Regions from separate parts of the Ensifer sp. Root127 genome, predicted to be linked through region 1. Evidence: riboswitches for the same ligand, from Rfam matches in the RefSeq annotation. Region 1 holds a riboswitch; each other region holds the start of a gene.
What was found. Region 1 has a riboswitch for cobalamin ahead of ASD03_RS02765 (aromatic ring-hydroxylating dioxygenase subunit alpha). Riboswitches for the same ligand answer to the same signal wherever they lie in the genome.

Region 1 (3,387 bases):
GACGCAGCAGGCGCAGCGCGCCGTCCTCGACCTTGATGATCGTCGATTCAAGCCCGATCTCCGCAGAGCCGGCGTCGAGAATGAGCTTGAGGCGCGGCCCGAGATCGGCTTCCACATGGGCAGCGCTTGTGGGACTGATCTTGCCCGACGTATTGGCGCTCGGTGCGGCGAGCGGGCGGCCGAAGCGGGCAATCACCCGACGTGAAAAGCCATCAGGCATGCGGATGCCGAGCGTGTCGAGGCCGGCCGAGGCAAGCGCGTGCACGGTGCTTGTTGTGCGCTGGGGCAGGATCAACGTCAGCGGGCCGGGCCAGAACGCTTCGGCCAGGCGCCGCGACAACGAATCGAATGTCACATGGGCTTCAGCCATCGCCATGTCTGACACATGCGATATCAGTGGGTTGAAGCGTGGACGCCCCTTCATCTCATAAATACGGCTGATCGCATCGGGATTGGTGGCGTCCGCTGCCAGGCCGTAGACCGTCTCGGTCGGAATCGCGACGGGCTCGCCTTCGGCAAGCACCGCACAGGCACGCTCGATCGCCCGTTCCGGCTCGGTCCGTGTATCGATGATTTCGGCCATGTCGCTTCCGTTTCCCTTTCCGAGGCTTCCTTAAAGGAGCCACGGTGAAAACAGAACGATTTTCTTCAGGCAACCGGGTCTGCGCTTCAGAGGCTGCGAATGATGCGCTTCAATGCCTCGTCGCGCGCGCCGAGCATCAGCACGTTCTTGAGCGCGACTTTCGGGTCGTCGGTACGAAAGAGCAGCCCGTTGTCGCGAACGCTGCGATTGATGGTCATCTGCCCCTCTGGCGCATCGGGCTCGATGGCAACGGCGAAGTACATTCGGGAATAGCCGGTCTGGATGCGTTCGAAGAAGTGTTTCTCGTCGCCGAGGTCACAGAAGAAGTTGGCGAAATAGAACGACCAGGTGACGTCCTTGGACGGGGCGAGATGTGTTCTCGCCGCCGTGACATGGCAATAGCCGAGATGCGGCCGACCGGTGAGCGTGCGGTGGAAGATCATCTTGGGAAACTGGATCGAGGTATGGAAGCCGTTCATCCGCTTGTGCGTCGTTTCGCCGGCGGTCGTCAGCTTGTGGGCGGTGCGCTCGGCAACCTCGTCATAGCTCAGATAACGCCGCTCGCGCTGCGACCATTGACGCCTTTCTATGCGGCCGGTGCGCAGGAACTCGGTGTGGACCGCTGTCTTCGGAGCGATCGTTGGCAGCTTCTCGGCTGCGGCGTCGTAGTATTTGAGCTTTGCCATGAACTTCAATGCGCTGTTTGCCGGTTCGGCCGGTTTCTCCGTCAGGCGACGCTAATGCATTATGGTTAATGGAAGATTTCACTCGCGTCGGTGGGCCTTGCCCCGCGTCACGGGAAGACATGTCGCAAAATGGCGAAGGATCCGCGCTTTCTCGCAAGCCTTGCCGGAAAAAGCGACAATTGCTCAATCCTTGAGCTATCCTATTGTTTACAATGAAAAATGATCAATCACAGGGCGTTTGGTGCGCTTGATGTGCTGTGTCGTCTTTCTGGAATCGGATGTCGTTAATCGGCAGCTACGACGATGGCTTCCGCGATTAGATATGCCTACTCAAGGTGCTGTCTTTTAGGGAAGGCGGAGAATTGGGAAGCCGGTCAAAACCCGGCGCTGCCCCCGCAACGGTGGTGGAGCGAAAGCCACGGCACAAAGCCACTGGACGGTTCCGTCCGGGAAGGCGCCGGGCTGGTCCTTGCGGACGGCTCCTGAGCCCGGAAACCAGCCTTGACGCGAACAGACCGTAACGGGTTGCGGCGGGCAGCCGGATCGGAGCCGTCATCGCACAGGCAATGCGCCCGTGCGGGTTCCAGTCCTGCCTCTCCGAAACAAGGCGAACGAGGACAGGACATGGACATCAAGGGCGATATGCTCCGCAAGCTGAAGGGTCGACGCGACGGCTACAGCCTCGACCGGGCCTTCTACATCGACCCCGACTACTACAGGCAGGATCTCGAAAGCATCTGGTACAAGGACTGGTTGTTCATCGGCCACGACTGCGAGATCCCGCGTGCCGGTAACTATTTCACCGTCCAGGTCGGCGATTATCCTGTCATTATCGTTCGCGACCGACAGGGCACGATCCGCGCCCTGCACAATTCCTGCCGTCATCGCGGTTCTCGCGTCTGCGCGCAGCACAAGGGCTCTTCGGCCAAGCTCGTCTGTCCCTATCACCAATGGACCTATGAGCTCGACGGCGCGCTGCTCTTTGCCCGCCAGATGGGCGAGGATTTCGACAAGGCGGCCCACGGCCTGAAGCCGATCCACTGCGAGACCGTCGGCGGTTACATCTTCATCAACCTGTCCGAGCAGCCGATGGATTTCGGCCCGTTCCGCGACATGGTCGCGCCCTATCTTGCGCCGCACCGCCTGGGTGAAACCAAGGTCGCCTTCGAAAGCACGATCATCGAAAAGGGCAACTGGAAACTCGTCTGGGAAAACAACCGGGAGTGCTACCATTGTGCCGCCAACCACCCCGAACTTTGCCGCACCTATCCCGAAGCGCCGACGGCGACCGGTGTGCAGGGCGCCAAGGATGATCCCGTCATTGCCGCGCATTGGGCGAAATGCGAAGCAGCCGGACTGCCGAGCGAGTTCCGGATGTCCGAGACCGGCCAGTTCCGCTCGGCGCGCATGCCGTTGATCGACGACGCCGAGAGCTACACCATGTCCGGCGCCCGCGCCGTGCGGCGGCAACTGTCGGCAGACGTTAGCCAGAAGCATATCGGCACGCTCCTGCTCTTCCATTATCCCTCGACCTGGAACCATGTGCTGGCCGACCACGCCATCACCTTCCGCGTCCTGCCGCTCGGCCCGGAGCTGACGCAGGTGACGACCAAGTGGCTGGTCAACAAGGACGCGGTTGAAGGCGTCGACTACAATCTCGAGCAACTGACGCATGTCTGGACCGAGACCAACGATCAGGACCGCCAGATCGTCGAGGAGAACGCCTTTGGTATTCGCTCGCCGGCCTACCAGTCAGGCCCCTATTCGCCCGAACACGAAGGCGGCGTGATGCAGTTCGTCGAGTGGTATTGCAAGTTCATGGAACAGCGCCTGCAGGGCGAGGCTGCTCCGCTTTCCCGGGTCGCCTGACATGCAGATGGCATCCTCGTTCCATCATTTCGACGAGCTTCATGTCTGGATCGACAGGCAGAACATGCTCGAATGCACATCGGCCGTGATCGAGACCGCCGATGTGATGACCTTTACCTTCCGGGCGGAAAAGCCGGCCTGGTTCCGCTATCTGCCTGGGCAGTTCGTCACGCTCGAGCTGCCGGTCGCCGACGAGCCGGTCATGCGCACCTACACGCTGTCGTCGACGCCCTCCCGGCCGTTGTCGAT
Region 2 (3,387 bases), on a different contig from region 1:
CTGAGGAACAGCGGATTCTGGATCACCACGTTGATGGCGTTCATCGCCGCGATCCCCTGCTCCGCCGGCAGCCGCGACAAAGCCTGCATGATGCAGACCGAGAAGATGAAGAACAGCCCGGCCATCAGGCCGGAGCCGATTGCGGCGGCAAACGCCAGAGCGGGGATCAGCGGGATCATGCGGCGATACTCCAGACACCAGTTGCAGCGGTCTCCCGGGCATAGTCGGCGAAGTCGCGCGGTTTGCGCCCAAGCACGCGCTCGACATCGGACGTCACTTGCGAATTGCGCCCGTCGAGCACCGACGTGAAGAGATAGCGGATGAGTTCGACATAGTCATCAGGCAATCCGTCGGCCCGCAACTGCACCGTGAAGTCGGCAACCGGCACGGACTGATAGCCGATCCGGCGGTTGGCAGCCGTCGCGATCTCGGCCACGGCCTGGGCAAAGGTCATCAGCCGCGGGCCTGTCAGCTCATAGACCTTGCCGACATGCCCCTCGTCCAGAAGGGCTGCAACTGCCACGTCGGCGATGTCGTCGGTGCTGATGAAGGGTTCGGTGATCTCATCCGGCGGCAGGAACACCGATCCGCTGCGAACGGAATCGGTCAAAAAATCCTCGCTGAAATTCTCGAAGAACCAGCTTGCCCGGATGATCGTCCAGTCGGCGCCGGAGGCCTGCAGTTCGCGCTCGGCCGCTTCCGCCTCGTCCTCGCCGCGCCCCGACAGAAGCACCAGCCGCTTGATGCCCGAGCGAACGGCAAGCCTCGAGAATTTGCGGATGGTTTCGACGGCGCCCGGCACCGCCAGATCCGGCTGGTAGCTGATATAGATGCGCTCGACATTTTCAAGCACGGGCGCCCAGGTCGCCTCATCCGTCCAGTCGAAGGAAGGCGATGCCGAACGGGCGCCGATGCGCACCGCGATACCCCGCTCCTCAAGGCGGGCCGCCACCCGCCGCCCCGTCTTGCCCGTACCGCCCAGAACCAGTGTGAGTTTGTCAGTCATCGCTTCCTCCTGAGGTTGATTGCAAAACATGAGCATCTCTCACATTTGCAAATGTGATAAATCCTCGTATTTTAGGAGTCAAGTCAAAATGTGAGCATTACTCATGATTCCCGATGCAAGCCCTTCCACAATCCCCGCTGACGACGAGCCGGCGCTGCGCCGCACGCCCAGCCAGAAGCGCAGCCGCGAGCGCGTCGAGCACATCCTTTCCTGCGCCACGGCGATCATCCAGGAGAAGGGCAGCGACGCCATGCGCATGAGCGAAGTCGCTGAAAAGGCTGGAATCTCGATCGGCTCCCTCTACCAGTACTTCCCCGACAAGGCGGCGATCGTGCGCACGCTGGCCGAGCGCTACAATGCGGTCTGCAATGAATGCATCGGGGCCGAGCTTGCCACGGTGACGTCGATCTCGGAACTGCGTGACGCCTTCTCCATGCTGTTCGACATCTATTACGATATGTTCCTGGCCGAGCCTGTGATGCGCGACATCTGGTCAGCGATGCAGGCCGACAAGGCGCTGCGCGAGATCGACCTTTTGCAAAGCCGTGCCGGCGGCCAGCTTCTGGCCGACGTCTGGGCTCGGTTTGCGCCCGACACGCCGCGCGAAACGATCGACAGCGCCGCCTTTTTGATCATGCATCTCGGCGATTGCACGATGCGGCTTGCGGTCTCCGTCACCAGAGCAGAGGGCGACCAGATCGTCGAAGCCTATAAACGCATGATCCTTCGTGATTTTGTCGCGGATGGACCGGGCGGCGGCGCAAGTCTAATTGACATCTCCGGGGTGCGATCCTAATCATCGTGGATCGATTGGTTCCCGCAACGCGAACGCGTTTCGGGAGTAAACGGGAACGTGACGGATGGACCCATGCTGGGCATTCAAATCACGGCCGACCCCGCGACTGTAGAGCGACGTGAATGCGCCGTTCCGGAGCGATCCGGAAGAAGCCACTGGAGACAAGACCGCGAGAGGGCGGCCCTTGCTCTGGGAAGGCGAGGCAAATCCAGGGTGATCTCACCCGACGTCCTGAGCCAGGAAACCTGCCAGTCGATGCGGGCATAGGGCCCAAACCGGGAAAGATCCCGACGCCATCACGGAGGTTGTCATGGCTACATCTACAGTTTCGAGCATTCCGCTCTCCCTCAGCGATCGTCTGACCGCAGGTATCATCGCGCTCCTCATCGGCGGCTTCCTCGTCTTCGGCGCAGGCCTGGCGAACTCGGCCGTGCTGCACGATACCGCGCACGACACCCGCCACTCCTATGGCTTCCCCTGCCACTAAGCGATGTTCCGGGACGCGACTTGCGTTCCGCATCGACATAGCTGCGGACAAAAACGCTTCCGGCAGACAGCCGGACGCGTTTGCTCGCGTCTGATGCAGATTGAAGATCTGCCGGACGGAGCCGTTCGCATATTTGCCAGTGGGACACGGCGCTGCCTGCCAGATGCATGGCGCGCCGATATCGAGGGATATCGAAAATGATTGTCAGAACGCTTCTGGCCGCGATCGTGGCTGGATTGATTGCCGGTGTCTTCATGACCGGCGCCCAGGAACTGCGCGTCGTACCGCTGATCCTGCACGCGGAAGAATTCGAAGGCGAGGCACCGGCCGCCGGCGAACAACCAGCCGTTCAGCCGGGAACGGCCGATCCGGCCGCAGCAAACCACGACCAGCATTCGTCGCTGAAGGCGGTTTCGCCGATTGGCGCTTTGCTTGACGCCCTGTCGCCGATCACGCCTGCCTACGCCCATGAGGGCGAACACGAGGAAGGCGGCATCATGTTCGGCATGAGCCGCTTTTCCGGCACGCTGATCGCCAATCTGGTGACCGGCTCCGGCTTCGCGCTGCTGCTCGCCGGCGTCAGCCTCGTCATCGGCTACCCGATCACGCTCAGGAACGGCGCGCTCTGGGGCGCCTGCGGCTGGCTTGCCGTGCACATGCTGCCGGCAATCGGTCTGCCGCCGGAACTGCCGGGCTTCCCGGCCGCGGAACTCGGCGACCGCCAGGTCTGGTGGGGTGCAACCGTGCTGTTGTCTGCCGCCGGTCTCTATCTGCTGGTCTTGCGGCAAGAGATCGCCGCCAAGATCATCGGCCTCGTGCTGATCGCGGCACCGCATGTCTATGGCGCGCCGCAACCGTCGGACATCTCCAGCAATGTGCCGGCCGTGCTCGGCGCTGAATTCGCCGTGGCAGCCCTTGCCACCACGCTCGCGTTCTGGATTGTTCTCGGCGTCGTGTCGGGCTTCATCAACGATCGTTTCGCCAAGGCGTAACAGACCGGCCAGATTTCGCCATCAACCCGGAGCCCCTGATATCGCCGATATCAGGGGCTTTGTCGTCGAGATGTCTCAGCGCGCCTGCAATGCCAGCAGATGCGCC
Region 3 (3,387 bases), on a different contig from region 1:
GAAGTAGAAGTCGGCGTCGGCATTGAGCAGCACTTCCTTGGTCGGATATTTTTCCGAAAGCTCCGGCAGCGCCTTGACGCCTTCGCGCAGCTTTTCGTCCAGCGTCTTCCAGCCGGATACGCCGGTATAGCCGACCATGCGGTCCTGCAATTTCAGAGCCAGCATCATTTCAGTGAGGTTGACGTCGTTGGAAACGGCGCGCTTCGGTGCTGAATCGAAGGTCACCTCGCGGTTGCAGCTCTTGACGGTCACGGGATAGGCGAGCGCCGGCGTTGCCGCCAGAACCAGCAGGGCAAAGGCGGAATGGGCAATGAAGGTCTTCATGAAATCAGTTCCTGTCGAGCAAGTGAAAAGGAAAAGCGTGCGCCGCTCGAAACGGCATTGTTGTGGGCAGTGGCGGTGACGCCGAAGGCGGCGGAAAGCGCTTGTGGGTTGAGCACGTCTTCGGGCGGGCCGAAGGCCGTCATGCGTCCCTCCGTCAGGATCGCCACATCGGTCGCGAACTCGGCTGCCAGGTTGATGTCGTGCAGCGTGGTGACGATCGTCAGCTGCAGCGTCTGCAACAACTCGAGAATTTCGAGCTGGTGGCGGATATCGAGATGGTTTGTCGGCTCGTCGAGAATGATGATGCGCGGCTGCTGGGCAAGCGCCCGGGCGATCAGCACCCGCTGCTTCTCGCCGCCCGAAAGCGTCGCGAATTGCCGCCCGGCAAGGTGGGTGAGATCGAGATGCTCGAGCGCGTGCGCAACCGTCTCGCGGTCCCTCGCGGTCCAGCCGCTCATGCCCTCACGCCGGGGGATGCGGCCCATCATCACCACGTCGCGCACGCTGAAGGGAAAGTCGCTCGGCATTTCCTGCAGCACGACGGCAATGATCTTTGCCGCCTCGCGCGCCGTCATCGCCCAGATGTCGACGCCATCGACCTCGATTGCGCCCGCTATCGGCTGGGCCGAGCGATAGAGGCAGCGCAGCAGCGAGGTCTTGCCGGCACCGTTCGGCCCGAGAATGGCAAGCCGGCTGCCGGGCGCAATGGCAAAGTCGATCTCGCGGACCAGCCGCAGGTCCGGGCGCGGTCCCCAATCCAGGGCGTGGACCCGAAGCCCGGCCCCTGTCGCGGTGCAGCTCATCGGCTCGTCCCTCCCCGCGCCATCATTGGAAATGCCAGCCGATGTCTTCGGAGACCAGCATCGCTGCCGGGATGCGCGCCAGCGTCTTGCCGTTGAGCCCGCGCGGCCTCTCGGCCGCCCGCGTCATGCCATCGCCCCTTCCGGCATAGGTGGTCGCGAACGAGACGAGATCATCGATATCCTCCTCGGGCGAGATATCGCCAAAGAGGTAGGTCGCCTTGCCGGTTGCCTGGAAAGCGATGGTGCAAGGCCTGGTACACGCGGCCATGCAGACCGTCCCAGTAATGGAGAAATCCCGGTCGAGCGGCTCGCCGAGCGCGGCAATACTGCGGTTCAGCCGCTGGATCAGATCCGCTCCCGGACGGCATGGGCCGCCGGTGAAACGGCAATCGGTGCAGACCGTTATCGTGTGCTGTCGGGAAACCGGATTGGCCATGTCTCTTCTCCTCCGGATTGGTCCGGAGAGAATGTGGCAACGCGGCATGATGACGGATGACCGTCGCGCAAAAACCAGTTCTTTTCCATCGGAACACCCCGTCCGTTGTGGTTGATCGGTTCGATGGCAGGTCTCCTGGCTCGCGGGTCGCGGCGCATCCACGTCTTCCCGGCTGATCGCCAGTGACATGGTGTGAATGCGCTTTCCGCTCACAGTTGCGGGGGCAGCCACGGTTTCGGCCCCATTTGGGTCGTCCGCTCCGTGTTCCCTTTTCAGCCGCTTCCGCATTGTCGCGGTTGCAGCACCATCAAAGCCTTCGTCGCACACTTCGGCGGAGGTGACAACCGCCGCGACAGCACGGCCTTGGCCTATCAACATGTCGCATTTTTTCATGCGCATTTGTTATGTGATAACATAACATTATTCAACACAAAAATATGTTGACCAACTCGCCCGCACCGACCAACGGGCGTATCCTTCGATGGCGCCTGTGTGGAAAAGGAGATCTGCCATGGCCGCCTATCTGATTGCGGATGTCGAGGTCACCGATGCCGCGGCCTTTGAAGAATACATACGGGAAGTGCCGGCAACGGAGGCGCGCTATGGTGGCCGATATTTGGGCGCTACCCGGGTGCTCGAGGGAGACTGGGAGCCGCACCGGCTCGTCATTGTCGAGTTCCCGGACATGCACTCCTTGCTCGAGTGGTACAACTCGCCGGCGTATCAACGCCTCAAGGCGATCCGAGAGCGCTGCGCCAAGACGCGGATCATGACGCTGGAAGGCGTTGCCACCTAAGCAGTCGGGCCGTCATTGTTCCAGCAGCTTCCGACGTTTACCGCAAAGGTGCGGCATTGGCATATCAACATGCGGCATATTTTCATATTCATCTGTTATGTAATATCATAATACAACACAAGCTAACGAATGATGCCTGCGACGCACATTGGCAGAGCACTTCTCACGCCATCAGGACGATCGATCGCGACTGTCAACCGGACCTATTAATCTGGCATCAGCGTTTGCCGGCGACGGTCATAAGACATTGCTCGACCAACGGACCGGCAACTCTGTGCTGGAAGCGATTTCAAGAGGCGTTGTCAGGCGATACTTCATCTGCCTGGGGTGCCTCATTCCGGTGCGGCGATACGAATGGGACGTGTCCCGACTGGAGCGCCGGTCGCCCGGTCGATGGTGACGGGATCGATCTCCGTTCCGGTCTCGGCGTCGAAGAACCGGGTTACCTCGCCCCCGCCGCGATGCTTGCGTCCCCACGCGCCGATGGCAAACAGAACCGGCAGGAAGTCTTGGCCAGCTTCGGTCAGGACATATTCGTCTCGTGGCGGACGATCGGAATAGCGGCGTTTCTCCAGCAGCCCCTCCTCCGTCAGCGCTGAAAGCCGCCCCGTCAGCATCGTCGGCGCGATACCAAGACTTTTGCGGAAATCATCGAAGCGGGTCAGGCCCGCATGGGCATCTCGCATGATCAGCATGCTCCAGGCATCCCCCACAAGCGCAAGGCTCCTGGCGATCAGGCATGGCTGGCTCGACAGATTTTTCATGTTAGTATCTTTTTGATAGTGACTAACTACTAATTTAATAGTAACTGAATGTTCAGCGATATTCCATGATAAAATGAAAGCACAAGCCGATGAGCAAGACAGAACGCGGCATTGCCCTGGTCACGGGCGCTTCCTCAGGCATTGGGTTGGTGACAGCACGAGCGCTGCGGCACGATGGCTACCGTGTCTTCGGTACCAGCCGAAAGCCGATGCCCGATACCCCGGACGGGATCACGATGCTGATCTGCGATGTAACCGATGACG
Region 4 (3,387 bases), on a different contig from region 1:
GACGAATCCATCGCGGCGGCGATATTCAGCGAGCCGAGATTGCAGGAGATGTCCTTGCCCAGGTGCTTGTAGGACAGGTCGTCATTGTACTCGCTGGCTTCGCTGACCTGGAGGATTTCTGAGCAGAGGTTGCTCATGGTGATGCGGCCGGCGATCGGGTTGGCGCGGTTCACCGTGTCTTCGAACATGATGTAGGGATAGCCCGACTCGAACTGGATTTCGGCCAGCACCTGGAAGAACTCGCGCGCCTTGATCTTCTTCTTGCGGATCCGGCTGTCGGCGACCATTTCCCGATATTTTTCCGTGACCGAGATGTCGGTGAAGGCAACGCCGTAGACGCGCTCCACGTCATAGGGCGAGAACAGGTACATGTCCTCGTTGTTCTTGGCGAGTTCGAAGGTGATGTCGGGAACGACGACGCCCAGCGACAGCGTCTTGATACGGATCTTCTCGTCGGCGTTCTCCCGCTTGGTGTCGAGGAAACGCATGATGTCGGGGTGGTGGGCGTTGAGATAGACGGCGCCGGCACCCTGGCGGGCGCCAAGCTGGTTGGCGTAGGAGAACGAATCCTCCAGCAGCTTCATCACGGGAATGATGCCGGACGACTGGTTTTCGATCTGCTTGATCGGGGCGCCGGCCTCGCGGATGTTGGTGAGCGACAGCGCCACGCCGCCGCCGCGCTTCGACAATTGTAGCGCCGAATTAATGCCGCGCGCGATCGATTCCATGTTGTCCTCGACCCTCAGCAGAAAGCAGGAGACGAGCTCGCCGCGCTGCTTTTTGCCGGCGTTGAGGAAGGTCGGGGTCGCCGGCTGGAAGCGACCGGAGATGATCTCGTCGACCATGTCGCGCGCCAGCGCCTCGTCGCCGCGCGCCAGCGTCAGCGCCACCATGCAGACCCGGTCCTCGTAGCGCTCGAGGTAGCGCTTCCCGTCGAAGGTCTTCAGCGTGTAGCTGGTGTAATATTTGAAGGCGCCGAGAAAGGTCGGGAAACGGAACTTCTTGTCATAGGCGTGATCGAACAGGTCGCGCACGAAGTTGAACGAATACTGGTCGAGAACCTCCTGCTCGTAGTAGCCCTCGGTGACGAGGTAATCGAGTTTTTCGCGCAGGTTATGGAAGAACACGGTGTTCTGGTTGACGTGCTGCAGGAAGTACTGCTTTGCCGCCAACCGGTCCTTGTCGAGCTGGATCCGGCCGTCCTCGTCATAGAGGTTCAGCATGGCGTTCAGCGCGTGGTAATCGAGCGCCGATTCCGTCGCCTTCAAGGGGCGTTCGAGTGTTGAGACGTCCAAAATCGTTCCATCCCGTTTTTGACATTGGCTACGTCCTCATCGGTTCCCAACAGTTCGAACCGGTAGAGATAGGGCACCTGGCACTTGGCCGAGATCACGTCGCCGGCGATCCCGTAGGTCGCGCCGAAATTGCTGTTGCCCGCGGCAATCACGCCGCGGATGTGGGAGCGGTTGTCCGCATCGTTGAGAAAGCGGATCACCTGTTTGGGCACGGCGCCCCGGCCGTCGTCGCCGCAATAGGTCGGGACGACGAGCACATAGGGTTCGTGCACGTCGAGCGGCGCGTCGGCCGCGCTGACGGGAATGCGTCTGGCGCGCAGGCCGAGCTTGCCGACGAAGCGATGGGTGTTTTCCGAGCGGGTGGAAAAATAGACGATCAGCCCCATCGCGCCGTACCTCGGCTTCAGGACAGTGCGCTGATCTTGTCGGGGCGGAAGCCTGCCCAGTGCTCCGGACCGGCGATGACGACGGGAACCTGCATGTAGCCAAGGCCCTTGACCGTCTCGAACGCGTCCTGGTCGACCGAAATGTCGATCACCTCGTAATTGACGCCCTGGCGGTCGAGCGCGCGATAGGTTGCGGTGCACTGGACGCAGGCGGGCTTGCTGTAGACGGTGACGTTCATTTCTTCCTCGTTTGGTCGGCTGGATCTGGGCATGAAAAGGCATGCGGATACGCACAAGCGATCCGGCGAAATGCAGGACTGGCAGGATGACCGCTTGCTCGGGTCGAGAGGACCCGGGCGCGGTTGTTCGTCAGATTCGCGGCTTCCCGCGCCTCTTCATTGGCGAATGATAGGAATTCGATGACGCGGACATGACTTCACCCCGAAGTTGAAGACGGCGCTTCCGGGGAGACGTCGAGACGATCAGGCAGGTTTCATCCTGCCCCATGCACACCTCTGACCTCTCCGGACACCCCGCCCGTGGACGTTTATCGATCGAGGCAGGTCTCCTGGCTCACGGGTCGGTGCTTCTGTCCGGACCTTCCCGAAGCATCATGCTTCAGTGGCCGAATGCTGGACAGTTGCTCGCCGTTTACAGTTGCGGGGGCAGCCACGGCTTAGCCAAGCGAAATCGCTACGACGGCACCGTATTCCCATCTTCGCTCCCAATCCTTGCGAATCGGGAGAACCTCGAACACTAGATATAGTATATGTCGGGAAAATTGCGTCAATAGGTTCCATGTCGAAGCCACCTGGGAGGCGGACAATATTTTTTCGGGTGTGGATAGCGGGGAGTAAACGACAAGTGTCGGCGAAGCCTGTGGATGGAGAGCCGTCATTGACAGCTCTGCTGAAATCCTCAAGCCGCGAAGGCGGGAACAGGACGATTGTCCCCGTCGACTGCCACCATGATGAAGGCGCCATGGGCAGTCAGGGTCTGTTTCGCTCCCGTCAAATCCTCTGACCACAATTCGACATCGACCGTCGTCGAGCTCCGTCCGGTGCGCACAATCCTGGCGACAAGCTCGATGATCGAGCCAACGGTGATCCGGTGCTTGAAATCGATGCGCTGGCAGGAGGCGAGCACTGTCGTCTTGCGGCTCGCCCGTGTCGCCGCGACGAAGGCGGCCTTGGTCATCTGCGCCAGCGCGTCGCCGCCAAACATGGCGCCGAAGCTGCTGGCCTGATCCGGAAAGACGATATCGACCATGCGCACGGCATCGTCTTTTGGCGCTCCGATCGCATCGGTGTCGAGAGAAGGCAACGACCAGCCGGCGCCCTTGCCCTCCGGCATCGCGACCATGGTGAACTGGCCGCGGGCGCACAGATCGCGGGTGCCGGCCGTCAGATCTTCCGCGATCATATCGACTTCGACGACCATCGAACGCCGCCCGACCCGGATCGGGCGGCCGCTGCAGCTGACGATATGGCCGATGTGGGCGGGGCCGCGGAAGTCGACGCGATCGCAGGAGGCGGTGACGAAGGGAACGCGGCCGTGGCGCGTGGCGACGATGAAGGCGGTCCGGTCCATGAGTGCGAGGCCCGCACCGCCGAAGAGCGTGCCATGGTGATTGGTGTCGCCGGGAAAGACGATGTCGATCAAGGTGGCGGGCGCCGGGGTTTCCCCCGGCGCCTTCTCGATATTGC

Region 2: linked by a shared signal. The riboswitch ahead of ASD03_RS27630 (CbtB-domain containing protein) and the one ahead of ASD03_RS02765 (aromatic ring-hydroxylating dioxygenase subunit alpha) in region 1 are both predicted to bind cobalamin.
Region 3: linked by a shared signal. The riboswitch ahead of ASD03_RS15220 (DUF1636 domain-containing protein) and the one ahead of ASD03_RS02765 (aromatic ring-hydroxylating dioxygenase subunit alpha) in region 1 are both predicted to bind cobalamin.
Region 4: linked by a shared signal. The riboswitch ahead of nrdH (glutaredoxin-like protein NrdH) and the one ahead of ASD03_RS02765 (aromatic ring-hydroxylating dioxygenase subunit alpha) in region 1 are both predicted to bind cobalamin.

The regions. Positions count from the first base shown of each region.
Region 1 covers NZ_LMDX01000001.1:575,116-578,502, reverse strand. Annotated here, with positions in the region: gene ASD03_RS02775 (L-threonylcarbamoyladenylate synthase) at 1-583, opposite strand, end outside; gene ASD03_RS02770 (DUF6656 family protein) at 670-1,269, opposite strand; cobalamin riboswitch at 1,586-1,788, shown strand; gene ASD03_RS02765 (aromatic ring-hydroxylating dioxygenase subunit alpha) at 1,894-3,138, shown strand; gene ASD03_RS02760 (hybrid-cluster NAD(P)-dependent oxidoreductase) at 3,140-3,387, shown strand, end outside.
Region 2 covers NZ_LMDX01000034.1:20,985-24,371, reverse strand. Annotated here, with positions in the region: gene ASD03_RS27645 (anthrone oxygenase family protein) at 1-179, opposite strand, end outside; gene ASD03_RS27640 (NAD(P)H-binding protein) at 176-1,006, opposite strand; gene ASD03_RS27635 (TetR/AcrR family transcriptional regulator) at 1,110-1,802, shown strand; cobalamin riboswitch at 1,801-2,070, shown strand; gene ASD03_RS27630 (CbtB-domain containing protein) at 2,113-2,289, shown strand; gene ASD03_RS27625 (CbtA family protein) at 2,487-3,281, shown strand; gene ASD03_RS27620 ((2Fe-2S)-binding protein) at 3,357-3,387, opposite strand, start outside.
Region 3 covers NZ_LMDX01000012.1:130,098-133,484, reverse strand. Annotated here, with positions in the region: gene ASD03_RS15230 (ABC transporter substrate-binding protein) at 1-324, opposite strand, end outside; gene ASD03_RS15225 (ABC transporter ATP-binding protein) at 321-1,127, opposite strand; gene ASD03_RS15220 (DUF1636 domain-containing protein) at 1,150-1,563, opposite strand; cobalamin riboswitch at 1,671-1,887, opposite strand; gene ASD03_RS15215 (DUF1330 domain-containing protein) at 2,075-2,359, shown strand; gene ASD03_RS15210 (helix-turn-helix domain-containing protein) at 2,692-3,123, opposite strand; gene ASD03_RS15205 (oxidoreductase) at 3,213-3,387, shown strand, end outside.
Region 4 covers NZ_LMDX01000054.1:400,222-403,608, reverse strand. Annotated here, with positions in the region: gene nrdE (class 1b ribonucleoside-diphosphate reductase subunit alpha) at 1-1,295, opposite strand, end outside; gene nrdI (class Ib ribonucleoside-diphosphate reductase assembly flavoprotein NrdI) at 1,265-1,681, opposite strand; gene nrdH (glutaredoxin-like protein NrdH) at 1,699-1,920, opposite strand; cobalamin riboswitch at 2,222-2,448, opposite strand; gene ASD03_RS36985 (hotdog domain-containing protein) at 2,600-3,387, opposite strand, start outside.